2 regions of the Pseudoalteromonas sp. KS88 genome follow, and region 1 is predicted to be linked to the other one. Evidence: predicted binding sites of a transcription regulator. Region 1 holds the regulator's gene; the other holds the start of a gene.

Region 1 (6,785 bases):
GGAAGTTTGGCACCTTTTTCAGTCAAGGCGACCATGTTGATACTACTCTTATCAGGACATTCGCCTTGGCGTAATGCGCCAGGTAGCGCGATGTGTATTGTTTCGCCTAATGGGTAGCAATAATAGCGAGCAGTAAAGCGCAATAAATCAAGATGTTGAGCAGACAAAATAGGCTCATCATCAATTACCTCTAAGAGTGCTTTAATTTTTTCGGCTGGTACGTCTGTATTATTTTTAAGTGCTAGGACGACAGCGACTTTTTTTTGATTACCAAATGGCACAATAACCCGCGAACCGACCTTCGGTGTGCCCGATAAACCATTAAGTTGTTCCGGTAGGCTGTAATCAAAAGTTCGCTGTAGCGGGACTTTTATAGCAACTTCAACAAAACTCATAGCAACTCAACAACAATCAACAAGATTGCTAATGTACTAAAGTTACGATAAAAAACCTATCAGCAAATAAGCCGATTAAAGTTTTTGCTCATTTTATTAGCAAAAAACGTATTTAAAGCTTGTAGCGAGCGGGGTTGTTGCTTAGAATACGCGTCCAATTATTTTGATTTAAACGACGTATGGTGCCAGACTTCGGGTTTGGAGAGCGATGCGGCCTTAACTAGAGGTTTCTATGAAAGAAGGTATTCACCCTAAGTACGAAGTAATTTCAGCAACGTGTTCATGCGGAAATAAATTCGAAACAAGTTCTACTTTGTGTAAAGACATCCACTTAGACGTATGTTCTGCGTGTCACCCGTTTTACACTGGTAAGCAAAAGATTCTAGACACAGGTGGCCGTGTTGATCGCTTTAACAAGCGTTTCGGTTCACTTAGCAGCAAGTAATTTCTGCTTTTGTGTTGAGAAAAGCACCTTAGGGTGCTTTTTTTGTGCCTGTAAAACAGAGCATTGTATTACGTAAGCTTTATTAAGAATCGCAGCTTAAATTGGGCAAATATTCCATTCTGTACGGCTTTGTTGCCACCCTCAACTGCACCTCGTATTTATTTTAGTTCTTTAAGTATTTCTATTTTTTATAATGATTATAGTTTTAGACCAACAGACAAACTGTTTTTTATTCACTATATTGATTAAATAATACAACGTTTAATAATACCTTTTGTAACTAAAAGAAGCTAAATCATGGTGATTTGTTGTTATCGTCGGGAAATGTTCGTGATAAGCGTCTTCTCATAACCTAGTTAGTGAATGTTGGATATTTATTCAATTTAAGTTAGGTTTTTTGATGCTTTAATGATGTTTTAAAGATGAGTTTTTAGAATTATTTACTAAAAATGCTGACAAAACGCATAAAATCAACTGATATAGCTTATAACAGGATAGACCTGATATTGCTTGAATTTAATTATAATATCGGTATTGTTCTCAATTAAAGATATAGAACTGCTCTCTCACACTTAATTTAACTTACTTGCAGGATAAAATCGCGTTATGTCAGACTTTCGTGAACAAGCACTACATTACCATGCCCATCCCGTTCCAGGAAAAATCAGCATTGAACTTACTAAGCCGGCTGAAACCGCTAAAGATCTCGCTTTAGCATACAGCCCTGGTGTTGCTGAACCTGTTCGTGAAATTGCAGCGGATCCCGCTAATGCTTATAAGTATACAGGTAAAGGCAACATGGTTGCGGTTATCACAAATGGCACAGCCATTTTAGGACTTGGCAACCTGGGCCCTTTGGCTTCAAAACCGGTTATGGAAGGAAAAGCGTTGTTGTTTAAACGCTTTGCTGGCTTGGATTCAATTGATATTGAAGTTAAGCATCGCACGACTGAAGACTTTATTAACACCGTAGCGAATATTGCTGATACGTTTGGTGGCATCAATCTCGAAGATATTAAAGCACCTGAGTGTTTTGAGATTGAAAAAGCGTTGATTGAGCGTTGCAGCATCCCAGTATTTCATGACGACCAGCACGGTACTGCGATTGTAACTGCTGCAGGGATGATCAATGCTTTAGAAGTTCAAGGAAAAAACATTGAAGATGCGATTATTGTTTGTTTAGGTGCAGGCGCGGCTGCCGTTGCATGTATGGAATTGCTAATTAAATGTGGTGCGCTTCGTGAGCACATTTATATGCTTGATCGCAAGGGCGTAATTCACACGCGTCGTGATGATCTTAATGAATATAAACAATTGTTTGCGAACAATACTGATAAGCGTACTTTGCAAGACGTTATTGCTGACGCTGACGTATTTGTGGGTGTGTCAGGGCCGAACTTGTTAGCGCCTGAAGACTTAAAGTTAATGGCTGACAAGCCCGTTATTTTTGCTTGCTCTAACCCAGATCCTGAAATTAATCCTGCATTAGCTCACGGTGCACGAAGCGATCTTATTATGGCGACAGGTCGTTCTGATTACCCTAACCAAGTTAATAATGTTTTATGTTTCCCATTTATTTTCCGCGGTGCGCTTGATGTTCGTGCAAGCCAAATCAATGATGAAATGAAAATTGCTGCGGTAGATGCTATTCGCAGCATTGCAAAAGAGCCAGTTCCTGCAGAGGTGTTAACTGCTGCCGGTGTTGATAAGTTAGAATTTGGCCCTGAGTATATTATTCCAAAACCAATGGATCCGCGTTTATTACCGCGTATTGCTAAAGCGGTAGCGCAAGCGGCGATTGATTCAGGTGTGGCGCAAATCGATATGCCTGAAAACTACATGGCTTAGGTTAAAACGATCTGACAATAAAAAACCTCAGTAACGCAAGTTGCTGAGGTTTTTTTGTATCCAATTCCTGAAGGCAGGAATGTAGCTTAATCTTCGTTAAGAACAGGTACTTCAAGCCCCATCTCAAGCATGATTTTCTTCACTTCTTCAGGTACTTTTTCAGGGTTGTCTTTACGCAAGTCATCGTCATTAGGTAACGGCTGACCAGTGAACGCATGTAAAAATGCTTCACAAAGTAATTCACTGTTAGTTGCGTGTCTTAAATTATTAATTTGACGACGCGTGCGCTCATCGGTTAAAACTTTAAGCACATTGAGTGGAATAGATACGGTGATCTTTTTCACTTGTTCTGATTTTTTACCGTGTTCTGCATATGGGTGAATATATTCACCATTCCATTTAGCCATAAGAAGTATCGTTGCCTCAGGTTATTAATTGTTTGCATCGCCGAGTTGCTTTGCAAAGATGCGGGAAATTCTATCGTTTTAAAAAAGATAGTCAAACACTTGTTATTTAGCCATCTAGCTCGCTAAATTTCTTTACTTCTATAAATGTAAGGTCTGTACCATAAATTCTTTGACTTATGGGAGTTGATCATCTAACCTTTTAGACGTCTAAACATCCATTTAATTGTAGGTGACGTTATGAGTCAAAAAAATAAAGCAACTATCGCGGTACGAAAAGGCATCGACGCTGATAAACATCATGGTGCAGTTGTGCCTCCTCTACATCTATCAACGACCTATTCATTTGCTGATTTTGATACAAAACGTCAATACGATTATGGCCGCAGCGGCAATCCAAACCGCGATATTTTAGCGGAAACGCTGGCTGAGCTTGAAGGTGGTGCTAAGGGAATTATTACAGCTACGGGTATGTCGGCAGTACATTTAGCGACTCAGTTACTTAATAGTGATGATACTTTGGTTATTCCTCATGACTGTTATGGCGGCAGCTACCGTTTATTTACTTCGCTTGAGAAGCGTGGCTTATTAAAATTGGTGGTATTAGATTTAACCAAAGCTGAGAACCATCAGAAGATACTTGAAATTAAACCTAAATTAATTTGGATAGAAACACCCAGCAATCCAATTTTACGCCTAACCGATATTAAAGCGATTACGGCGATTGCTAAACAGTGCGGTGCACTTGTTGGTGCCGATAACACCTTTTTATCACCTGCTTTGCAAAACCCGATTGAGTTTGGTGTCGATATTGTGGTGCATTCGACGACTAAATACATAAATGGTCATTCAGATGTTGTGGGCGGTGCTGTCATTGCAGCTAATCAAGAGTTAGGTGATGAATTGGCATGGTGGGCGAATAATATTGGTATCACCGGCGCGCCGTTTGATAGCTATTTAACCTTACGTGGTTTACGTACGTTAAATGTACGTTTGCGTCAGCACCAAGAAAATGCATTTGTTATAGCGCAGTATTTAGAAGACTCACCCTATGTAAGCCAAGTTTATTATCCTGGCCTTGAATCGCACCCGCAACATGAATTAGCAAAACAGCAACAACGCGGTTTTGGTGGTATGGTAAGTTTTGATATTAAGGGTGATGTAAATGACGCTGCAGCATTTTTAACAAGCCTAGAAGAATTTAGCTTAGCAGAGTCATTAGGTGGCGTTGAAAGTTTAATTTGCCACCCAGCGACGATGACTCATGCAGGTATGGATGCTACAGCCCGTCTTGAAGCTGGAGTCGGCGATACCTTGATTCGTATTTCGGTAGGGATTGAAGATGTTAAAGATTTAGTGGCTGATTTAGAGCGTGTGTTTAATAAAGTAAAGCCGGGTCAGGGTGAGCAAGTTGTAGCTCAACAAGCTGCGCAAAAACAACAGCAAGATGAACAATCAAGCTCATTTAAATTAACGCCTGCACATACGGCATTGTGGTAAGAATAATGGTTAATATCGTACATAAATTTGGTGGCTCGAGCTTAAGTTCGCCCGAGCGTTATCAAGCAGTCGCTAATATTATTTTAGCTAATAGTGAAGTGGGTGATTGCGTTGTTGTTTCTGCTGCAGGCAAAACGACTAATACTTTGGTTAAATTGTGGCAAAGTTACCAGCAGGGCGATCTTCAAGCTGTTAGCGACATTTTATTATTGTTAGATAATCACCAGCGAACCTTGATTGAGCAGCTACTAACGGCGCAACTAAAACAGCAGGCACTTAGTTCATTACAGCAAGAGTTGGCAATATTGGCTGAACAAGCAAAGCAGCAAACTTTAGCGGAGTCAGCTTTACTTGCTCATGGTGAAGTGTGGTCGGCGAGATTACTTGCAAGTTACTTACACCAATTAGGCTTAGCCGCAAAGGATATTGATGCGCGTCAACTATTTACTTTAAACGATGGACAGCTACTGCATCAAAAGAACCAACAAGCCTGTATCGATTTGATAAGCAAGCAGCATGTTAATGTGGTAACTGGCTTTATTGCCAGTGACTGCCAAGGTGAAACCATTACTTTAGGGCGTAATGGCAGTGATTACAGTGCCACACTATTAGGTAGCTATTGTCATGCGCAGCAAGTGTCTATTTGGACCGATACGCAAGGCGTATTTAGCACGGATCCCCGTAAAGTAAATAAAGCACTTAAGTATTCGAAAGTGTGCCGTGGTCAAGCAAATTTATTAGCACGTTTAGGCAACCCAGTTTTACATGCCAAAACATTATCACCGTTAAAAAATACAGATATAAAGCTGGTTGTACGCAGCAGTTTTGATACTGAAGCCAGTGCCACAGAAATAGTGAAAGAAGGCTATAGTAAAGCTAAGCGTTTTATTACCACACTAGAGAACATTGATTTACTGCGAGTAGATCAACTTAATGCTGGTGAGGTTGGGCAGCTGAGTCAGTTAATTCAACACAGTCTGCATCACTTTGTTAAGCAAGGGGATACTTATTTATTAGTGCCAGGTGATGCGACTCACCAAGTTGTAAGTCAATTACAGGGTCGTGCTAATATTATTGAGTCAAACTTACATGGTTGCGCCATTGTCGCGCCAAGTAACGATATAGCTCATTTATCTCTACAGGCTTCCTCTTTGCTTAGTGAGCAAAGTCTAGCGCCACGCTTTAGTCACCAAGATACTGATTATGCTTTGTTATTGACCGATCAAGCAATTGATAGTGATGTATTAACCTTGTTACACGACAAGTTAATCAATAAAGGCCAAGAGCTTGCGGTGATCATTGCTGGCTTAGGTAATGTTGGCGAAGTGTTTATCGAGCAGCTATCGCAACAGTTAAATCGATTAGAGCAGCATTTCAGTGTGAAGTTAGTGGGTCTATTACGCTCTCAACAAATGCTATTTAGCCCAAGTGGCATTAGCTTGGAGCAGTGGCAAACACAATGGGATAACGAAGCAATTGATTATCAGCAAGGCGATTTATTAACCCATATCGGTGAACTTGATTACGAACATAAAGTGGTGATTGATATTACCGCCAGTGAGTCGTTTAGTTTACTTTATCCTGATTTCGTCAACTTAGATTGTCATTTGATCAGTGCTAATAAATACGCAGGGACTGCTAATAATGATTGGTATCAAGCACTACGCCATAATTTAGCCGAACGTAATTTATTATGGCGCTATAACACCTCTGTTGGTGCGGGTTTACCGGTTAACTTTGCTTTAGCCGATTTACAAAATAGCGGCGACAAAATCACGCGTATTGAAGGGGTGTTCTCTGGTACGTTATCGTGGTTGTGTAGTAGCTATGATGGCAGCGTGCCATTTTCAGATTTAGTATTGCAAGCGCAACAAATGGGCTTTACAGAGCCTGATCCGCGTGAAGATTTATCTGGCCGTGATATGCAGCGCAAGTTACTTATTTTAGCGCGTGAGTTAGGTTTAACGTTAGAGCTTGACGATATTGACTTAACAGCACTGATGCCAGAGCAATTAGCACAAGGTGATTGGCAGTCGTTTTTAGATAACAAACAACAGCTAGATAACTTTATTGCTGATAAAGCCAAGCAAGCGAGCGAGCAGGGTAAAGTGTTGCGCTACACGGGTGCTTTGTCACTTGCAGATAGTAAAGTGACAGCGCAAGTCGGACTGGCATTTGCCACTCAAGGTGATG
Region 2 (6,785 bases), on a different contig from region 1:
CAACTTATCACTTAAAGCCTACAGCTTCACTTACTCCGGTTCATACCCCAAGTTAGGTGATAGCCAACGCTCGGCTTCCTCAAGCGTCATATTGGTTCGTTTGGCGTAGTCTTCAACCTGATCTTTTTGTACTGCCGCTACCGCGTAGTATTTAGCCTCTGGATGAGAGAAGTACCAACCTGATACTGCGGCACCTGGCCACATGGCGTATGAGCTGGTGAGCTGCATGCCAATGCGCTTTTCGGTGTCGAGCAACTGCCAGATTTTCTTTTTCTCTGTGTGCTCAGGGCACGCTGGGTAACCAGGTGCTGGGCGAATACCTTGGTAGTTTTCACGAATAAGCTCATCGTTTGATAAGTTTTCATCCGGTGCAAAACCCCAATACTCTTTACGCACTTGCTCGTGCAAATATTCTGCAAACGCTTCAGCGAGTCTATCGGCTACCGCTTTGACCATAATTTTATTATAGTCATCTTGTTTAGCATCAAATGCTTCAGCAAGGTCGTCCTCTTCAAGTCCACCAGTAACCGCAAACGCACCAAAGTAGTCAGGTGTGCCTTTTGGCGCGATGTAATCCGCTAAGCAATAATTTGCAAAGTCAGTTTTTTCGGTTTGCTGACGTAAATGGCACGACGTGGTTAATACCTCAGAGCGGCTTTCGTCTGTGTATATTTCAATGTCATCCCCCACACGGTTAGCAGGGAATAAACCAATCACCCCAAGCGGCTGCAAAGTGCCTGATTGCTCAAGCTCATCGAGCATCTCGTTGGCGTCTTTAAATAAGCTTTGCGCTTGCTCACCGACGACTTCATCAGTCATTATCCGTGGGTATTTCCCCGCGATTGACCACGTCATAAAATATGGCGTCCAGTCGATGTATTGTCGCAAAGTGGCAATAGAGACATTCTTAAACTCAGTCACACCGAGTTTTTTCGGCACCGGTGGCGTGTAGTTATCCCAATCAAGTTGGGCTGCGTTATCACGAGCGCGTTGAATAGTCACCGGTTTTGAGCGCGGCTTTTTACGCGCTTGTTGCTCGCGTACTTTTACATATTCAGCTTTGGTTTTTTCTAAAAAGGCAGGCTTTAACTCTTTTGATAATAAGTTTGAAACCACACCTACGGCGCGGCTGGCGTTATTTACGTACACTACACCTTTGTCGTATTGCGGCTCAATTTTAACCGCAGTATGCGCTTTAGACGTCGTCGCGCCACCAATCAATAACGGCAGTTCAAAACCACGGCGTGTCATTTCTTTAGCAACATGCACCATTTCATCAAGTGACGGCGTAATTAGGCCTGATAGACCAATAATATCGGCTTTTTCATCAATGGCTGTTTGCAGTATTTTCTCAGCCGGTACCATTACACCTAAATCAATCACTTCGTAGTTATTACATTGCAGCACCACACCAACAATGTTTTTACCAATGTCGTGTACGTCACCTTTAACAGTGGCCATTACGACTTTACCGTTAGTGGCGCCTTCTTCTTTTTCAGCTTCAATGAATGGGTCAAGGTAGGCCACGGCACGCTTCATTACTCGCGCTGATTTTACCACTTGAGGTAAAAACATTTTACCCGCGCCAAATAAGTCACCTACCACGTTCATGCCATCCATTAATGGCCCTTCAATGACGTGAATGGGTTTATCAGCACCCGCGCGGCATTCTTCGGTATCTTCGTCTATGTATTCTGTAATACCTTTCACAAGCGCATGTTCAAGGCGCTTTTCAACAGGCCACGTACGCCACTCTAAATCTTCAACTCGCTCAGCTTGCGCCATACCTGAAAACTTAGGTGCAAGCTCTACTAAGCGCTCACCCGCACCTGAGTCGGTATTTAAAATTACATCTTCAACGGCTTTACGTAGCTCTTCTGGAATATCGTCATAAACAGCTAATTGCCCTGCGTTTACAATACCCATATCCATGCCTGCTTTTATGGCATGGTACAAAAACACCGAGTGAATTGCTTCACGCACTGGGTTATTACCACGGAACGAGAACGATACGTTTGATACCCCACCCGACACTTTACAATGGGGTAAGTTTTGCTTGATGCGACGCGTGCCTTCAATAAACTCGACCGCGTAGTTATCATGCTCTTCGATACCCGTAGCAACGGCAAAAATATTTGGGTCAAAAATAATGTCTTCTGGCAGGAAGCCTATTTCGTCGACCAAAATTCGGTAGCTGCGCTCGCAAATTTCATACTTGCGATCTGCGGTGTCGGCCTGGCCATCAGTATCAAACGCCATTACCACGGCAGCAGCACCAAAGCGCTTAATAATTTTAGCTTGGCGAATAAATGGCTCTTCGCCTTCTTTTAGTGAGATTGAGTTAACAATCGCCTTGCCTTGAATACACTTTAAGCCCGCTTCGATCACTTCCCACTTAGAGGAATCAACCATAATAGGTACTTTCGAAATATCAGGCTCTGAGGCAATTAAGTTTAAAAACTTTACCATTGCGGCTTTTGAGTCCAACATGGCTTCGTCCATGTTGATATCAATTACTTGCGCGCCATTTTCAACTTGTTCACGGGCTACATTAAGGGCGGTTTCATAATCTTCTTCCATGATCAAACGCTTGAACATGGCTGAGCCGGTTACATTGGTACGCTCACCGACGTTAGTAAATACTGCTATTTGTTGTGTCATGTCGGTTTCCCTAATTTAAATTACACGCTTCAAGGCCAGATAAGCGCATGCGCACTTCAAGCTCAGGTAATTGGCGAGGATTAACCGCTTCAAGACCTTTAGCAAATGCTTTAATATGAGCAGGCGTTGTGCCGCAGCAACCGCCAACAATATTTATAAAGCCTGACTTACCCCAATCAATGATTTCTTCTGCCATTTCAGGTGCTTCTAAGTCGTATTCACCAAACTCATTAGGTAAGCCTGCGTTAGGGTGAACAGAGACAAAAGTTTCACACACTCGTGATAATTCTTCCACATATTGGCGCAATAAATCTGGGCCAAGAGCACAATTTAAACCAATTGAAATAGGCTTAATATGGCGGATTGAATTATAAAACGCTTCGGTGGTTTGCCCTGAAAGTGTACGGCCTGACGCATCAGTTATCGTGCCTGAGATCATTACTGGTAACTTACGCCCTGCCTGCTCAAACGCTTCTTCAACAGCGAACGACGCCGCTTTAGCGTTTAAGGTATCAAAAATAGTCTCAATTAAAATTAAATCAGCGCCGCCTTCCATTAACGCAAGGGTCGATTCAACATAGGCGGTGACTAATTTATCAAATGTCACGTTGCGATAACCTGGGTCATTTACATCTGGTGAGATTGAGCAAGTTTTTGAGGTTGGCCCAAGCACCCCTGCCACATAACGTGGTTTTTCAGGGTTTATAGCAGTGAACTCATCACAAATGCTGCGTGCTAACTTGGCCGACTCTAAGTTTACTTCACGGCTAATGCTTGCCATGTCGTAATCTTCCATAGAGATAGTGGTTGAGTTAAACGTGTTAGTTTCGATAATATCGGCACCGGCATTTAAAAAGCCACGGTGAATATCAGCAATTATTTTAGGCTGAGTCAGGCTTAACAAGTCGTTATTGCCTTTAATTAATACATGCCAGTCTTTAAAACGTTCACCACGGTAATCTTGCTCTTCTAATTTATGCTCTTGGATCATGGTGCCCATAGCGCCGTCGAGGATTAAAATTCGCTGTTTTAGCGCCTCGGTTAGTTCTGCATGTTTATTCACTGTATTACTCGGCATAGTTGTTAGTCCTTACTGCTTGGCTAACGAGATTAATATCATAAGGTGTGGTTTGATATACATAATAATTTAACCAATTCGAAAAAAGCAAAAAGGCATGGCTTTGCCAGGTTTTCGACGGCTCGTTATCTGGATTGTTATCTGGAAAGTAGTTCTCAGGAATTACCGCGTCAGGCCCTTTTGCAAGGTCGCGTTGGTATTCACCTTTTAATGTGTCGGCATCGTATTCTGGGTGGCCGGTTATGTATACTTGGCTGCCTGACTTATTCTTAAGTAAGTAAGCACCGACTCGCTCCGAACCCGCCAGCACAACTAAATCATCACAAGCATTTATCTTTTCAATATCAATATGGCCAAAACGAGAATGTGGCACTACAAAAGTATCATCAAAACCACGAGTAAGCGCGGCGTGTTCAAAGTAACAATGGTGAGTAAATACACCGCTGAGTTTATTCGGTTTTAACTCGCGTTTTAACCCGTAGTGATGAAATAACCCTGCATGCGCCGCCCAACACGAAAACAAAGTTGATGTAACATGTTGCTCAGCCCAATCGAGAATCACTTTAAGTTCATCCCAATAGGCAACGTCGTCGTATTCTAAATGCGCCAGCGGTGCACCGGTTACCAACATAGCATCGTAGTTGTTGTCTTTTACTTCTGAAAAATAACGGTAAAAGGTGTCTAAATGTTGCTCAGAGTTACTGCTACTACGGTGAGTGTCTAAGCGTAAAAGCTCAACATTCACTTGCAAAGGGGAATTTGCCAGTAAGCGAATAAACTGAACTTCAGTTTCTACTTTATTCGGCATTAAGTTTAAGATAGCCAGTCGCATCGGGCGAATTTCTTGCGTTTTCGCACGGGTTTTTGGCATTACAAAGACGTTTTCTTGACGTAGCTTTGCAATGGCAGGCAATTCATCCTTTACTGTAATAGGCATTCATTCACTCCACGCATCATTTTAACCAATGGTTAATTATGAACGGTTAGCAGTAAATTTCAACCTCTAGATGTATAGATGTCTAAATGAATTTTATTTAAGTCGGTTTTACCCTGAGTAATAGGTCACGTTAAACCACTATTAAGGTATACCGTGACCTTCATGAACAAAGTTACACTTTTAGCGACTTATTGGCTTTTACCCACTAAAATCAAGTTTTGCTGGGGCGGTATTAAGTAGTCAGCACCGTTTGCAGTGATGACTGCCATTTCCTCAACGGAGATGGTTTTAAAAGTATCGCTACTTAAACGCCAGCTGAAAAAACCATCAAAGGCAAACACCATTCCCTCTTTAAGCTTACGCTGAGATGCGGGCCTTACTTGTGCACTTCGAGATCCCCCCAAGTTAGGGCCCGTGTCATGTGCAACATATCCTACAGGATGACCTGTACTCCAAGGCACTGGTTCTGAATTGTATTTATTCATTAATACGGTTTGCGCATCATCGACCTCAATTCCCTTTACACCTGGTTTCATTGCGTTAAAAGCAGCAAAACCACTGTCTCGTGCGTTCACCCAGTATTGTTGAATATTGGCGGGCGCAGCCGTTTCGCCTTCCCTAAGTACGTATGCAAAGCGTTGGATATCGCTTACCCATTTATTATGAAGTTTTACACCAAAATCAATTTGTATGACATCACCAGGCATAATCACTTTATCGGTAGAATGAGAGTGGCCTCGGTCAGGGCCTGAATTTACATTCGGGTTTTGGTCTGCAGCCCAAGCATCCGTGACCCCATGAGCTTTCATTTTCATTTTTAAAAATTTAGCCACTTCTGCATCGGTCGTTTTACCAGGAACAATAATGCTATATGCTTCTAGTTGCCACTTTGCTGAAAGCATCGCAGCTTCTTTCATTATTTCAACTTCAGCCGGTAACTTGATTGATAGCCATTGATAAACCACCTCTTCAGATGATATTAACTTCTCAGCCTGCTCAGCACTTAATAAACTAGTCAGTTGCTTATATTGCGAGTGCGATAGCCCATCGGCCTGTGCATTAAGATCGGATACATTTATTGCAATTCGGCGAAATGATTGCGTGTTTATAAACTCAGCGGCGTATTTTAATGCGGACACACTGCGAGGTACCGATATAACCTTTTCGTGTATATCAAGCTCATCAAGTGCCTTTGCTTCGCTTGAAGGAGAGTAAGCAACAGAATGAAACTCTCCTTTATTAAAATAGAATAAATAAGCTGCTGGTGAACCCGCGTTTTCACAACCTATATGATCCGCCAGTGGATCATTATTATTCTCTCTACATACGATAAGCCAAGCATCTACATCAGCCGCTTTTAAGGCATTTGGAAGCAGTTGGTTAATACGTTGTTTTCTTATTTCAGGCCAGGGTGAATCAACTGCCTGCGCATTTGGGGTTATTACGCTCAGTATAAATAAAGCGACCGTTACGATTAGTGTGTGTATTGTCATATTTTTTCTTATTTTGTTGTGGTTTAAATACGTTAGCACACGCAGATAAAACTATACATTTAACAAGATAAAACGATAAACATATATTCAACGCCCCATTCGTTGACTGTTTCACCCCTCAACAACTACAATACAACATTGAAATTTTTATTATTATTTGAAGGCTTTCCTCCATGGTTTTACCTGATAAGTTTATTTTCTCGATGAGTCGAGTATCTAAGGTTGTGCCACCAAAGCGCACTATCTTAAAAGATATCTCATTACATTTTTTCCCTGGCGCAAAAATTGGTGTACTTGGCTTAAACGGCTCAGGTAAATCAAGCTTGCTGCGCATTATGGCTGGTGTTGATCAAGAGTTTGAAGGTGAAGCACACCCTCAGCCTGGTATTAAAATTGGTTACTTACCGCAAGAGCCGGTACTCGATGAAAGCAAAACCGTGCGCGAAACCGTTGAAGAAGCGGTCAGTGAAGTTAAAAACGCATTAAGTCGTCTTGATGAAGTGTATAACGAATACGCGATGGAAGACGCTGACTTCGACGCGCTAGCCAAAGAGCAAGGCCAACTAGAGGCCATTATTCAAGCCCATGACGGCCACAATATTGACAACGTATTAGA

Evidence for each region. Region 1 encodes MetJ, which represses methionine synthesis genes. Its sites were predicted from a motif close to TAGACGTCTAGACGTCTA; they were not measured.
Region 2: the regulator MetJ is predicted to act here: its motif matches at 4,744-4,761, upstream of metA (homoserine O-succinyltransferase).

What each region holds. Positions count from the first base shown of each region.
Region 1 covers NZ_PYHV01000018.1:154,662-161,446, forward strand. The annotation lists gene priA (primosomal protein N') at 1-395, opposite strand, end outside; gene rpmE (50S ribosomal protein L31) at 628-840, shown strand; gene C7Y70_RS11890 (malic enzyme-like NAD(P)-binding protein) at 1,447-2,688, shown strand; gene metJ (met regulon transcriptional regulator MetJ) at 2,775-3,095, opposite strand; gene metB (cystathionine gamma-synthase) at 3,333-4,592, shown strand; gene metL (bifunctional aspartate kinase/homoserine dehydrogenase II) at 4,598-6,785, shown strand, end outside.
Region 2 covers NZ_PYHV01000041.1:7,896-14,680, reverse strand. The annotation lists gene metH (methionine synthase) at 31-2,661, opposite strand; gene C7Y70_RS19785 (homocysteine S-methyltransferase family protein) at 2,672-3,739, opposite strand; gene metA (homoserine O-succinyltransferase) at 3,729-4,676, opposite strand; gene C7Y70_RS19775 (M24 family metallopeptidase) at 4,865-6,169, opposite strand; gene ettA (energy-dependent translational throttle protein EttA) at 6,343-6,785, shown strand, end outside.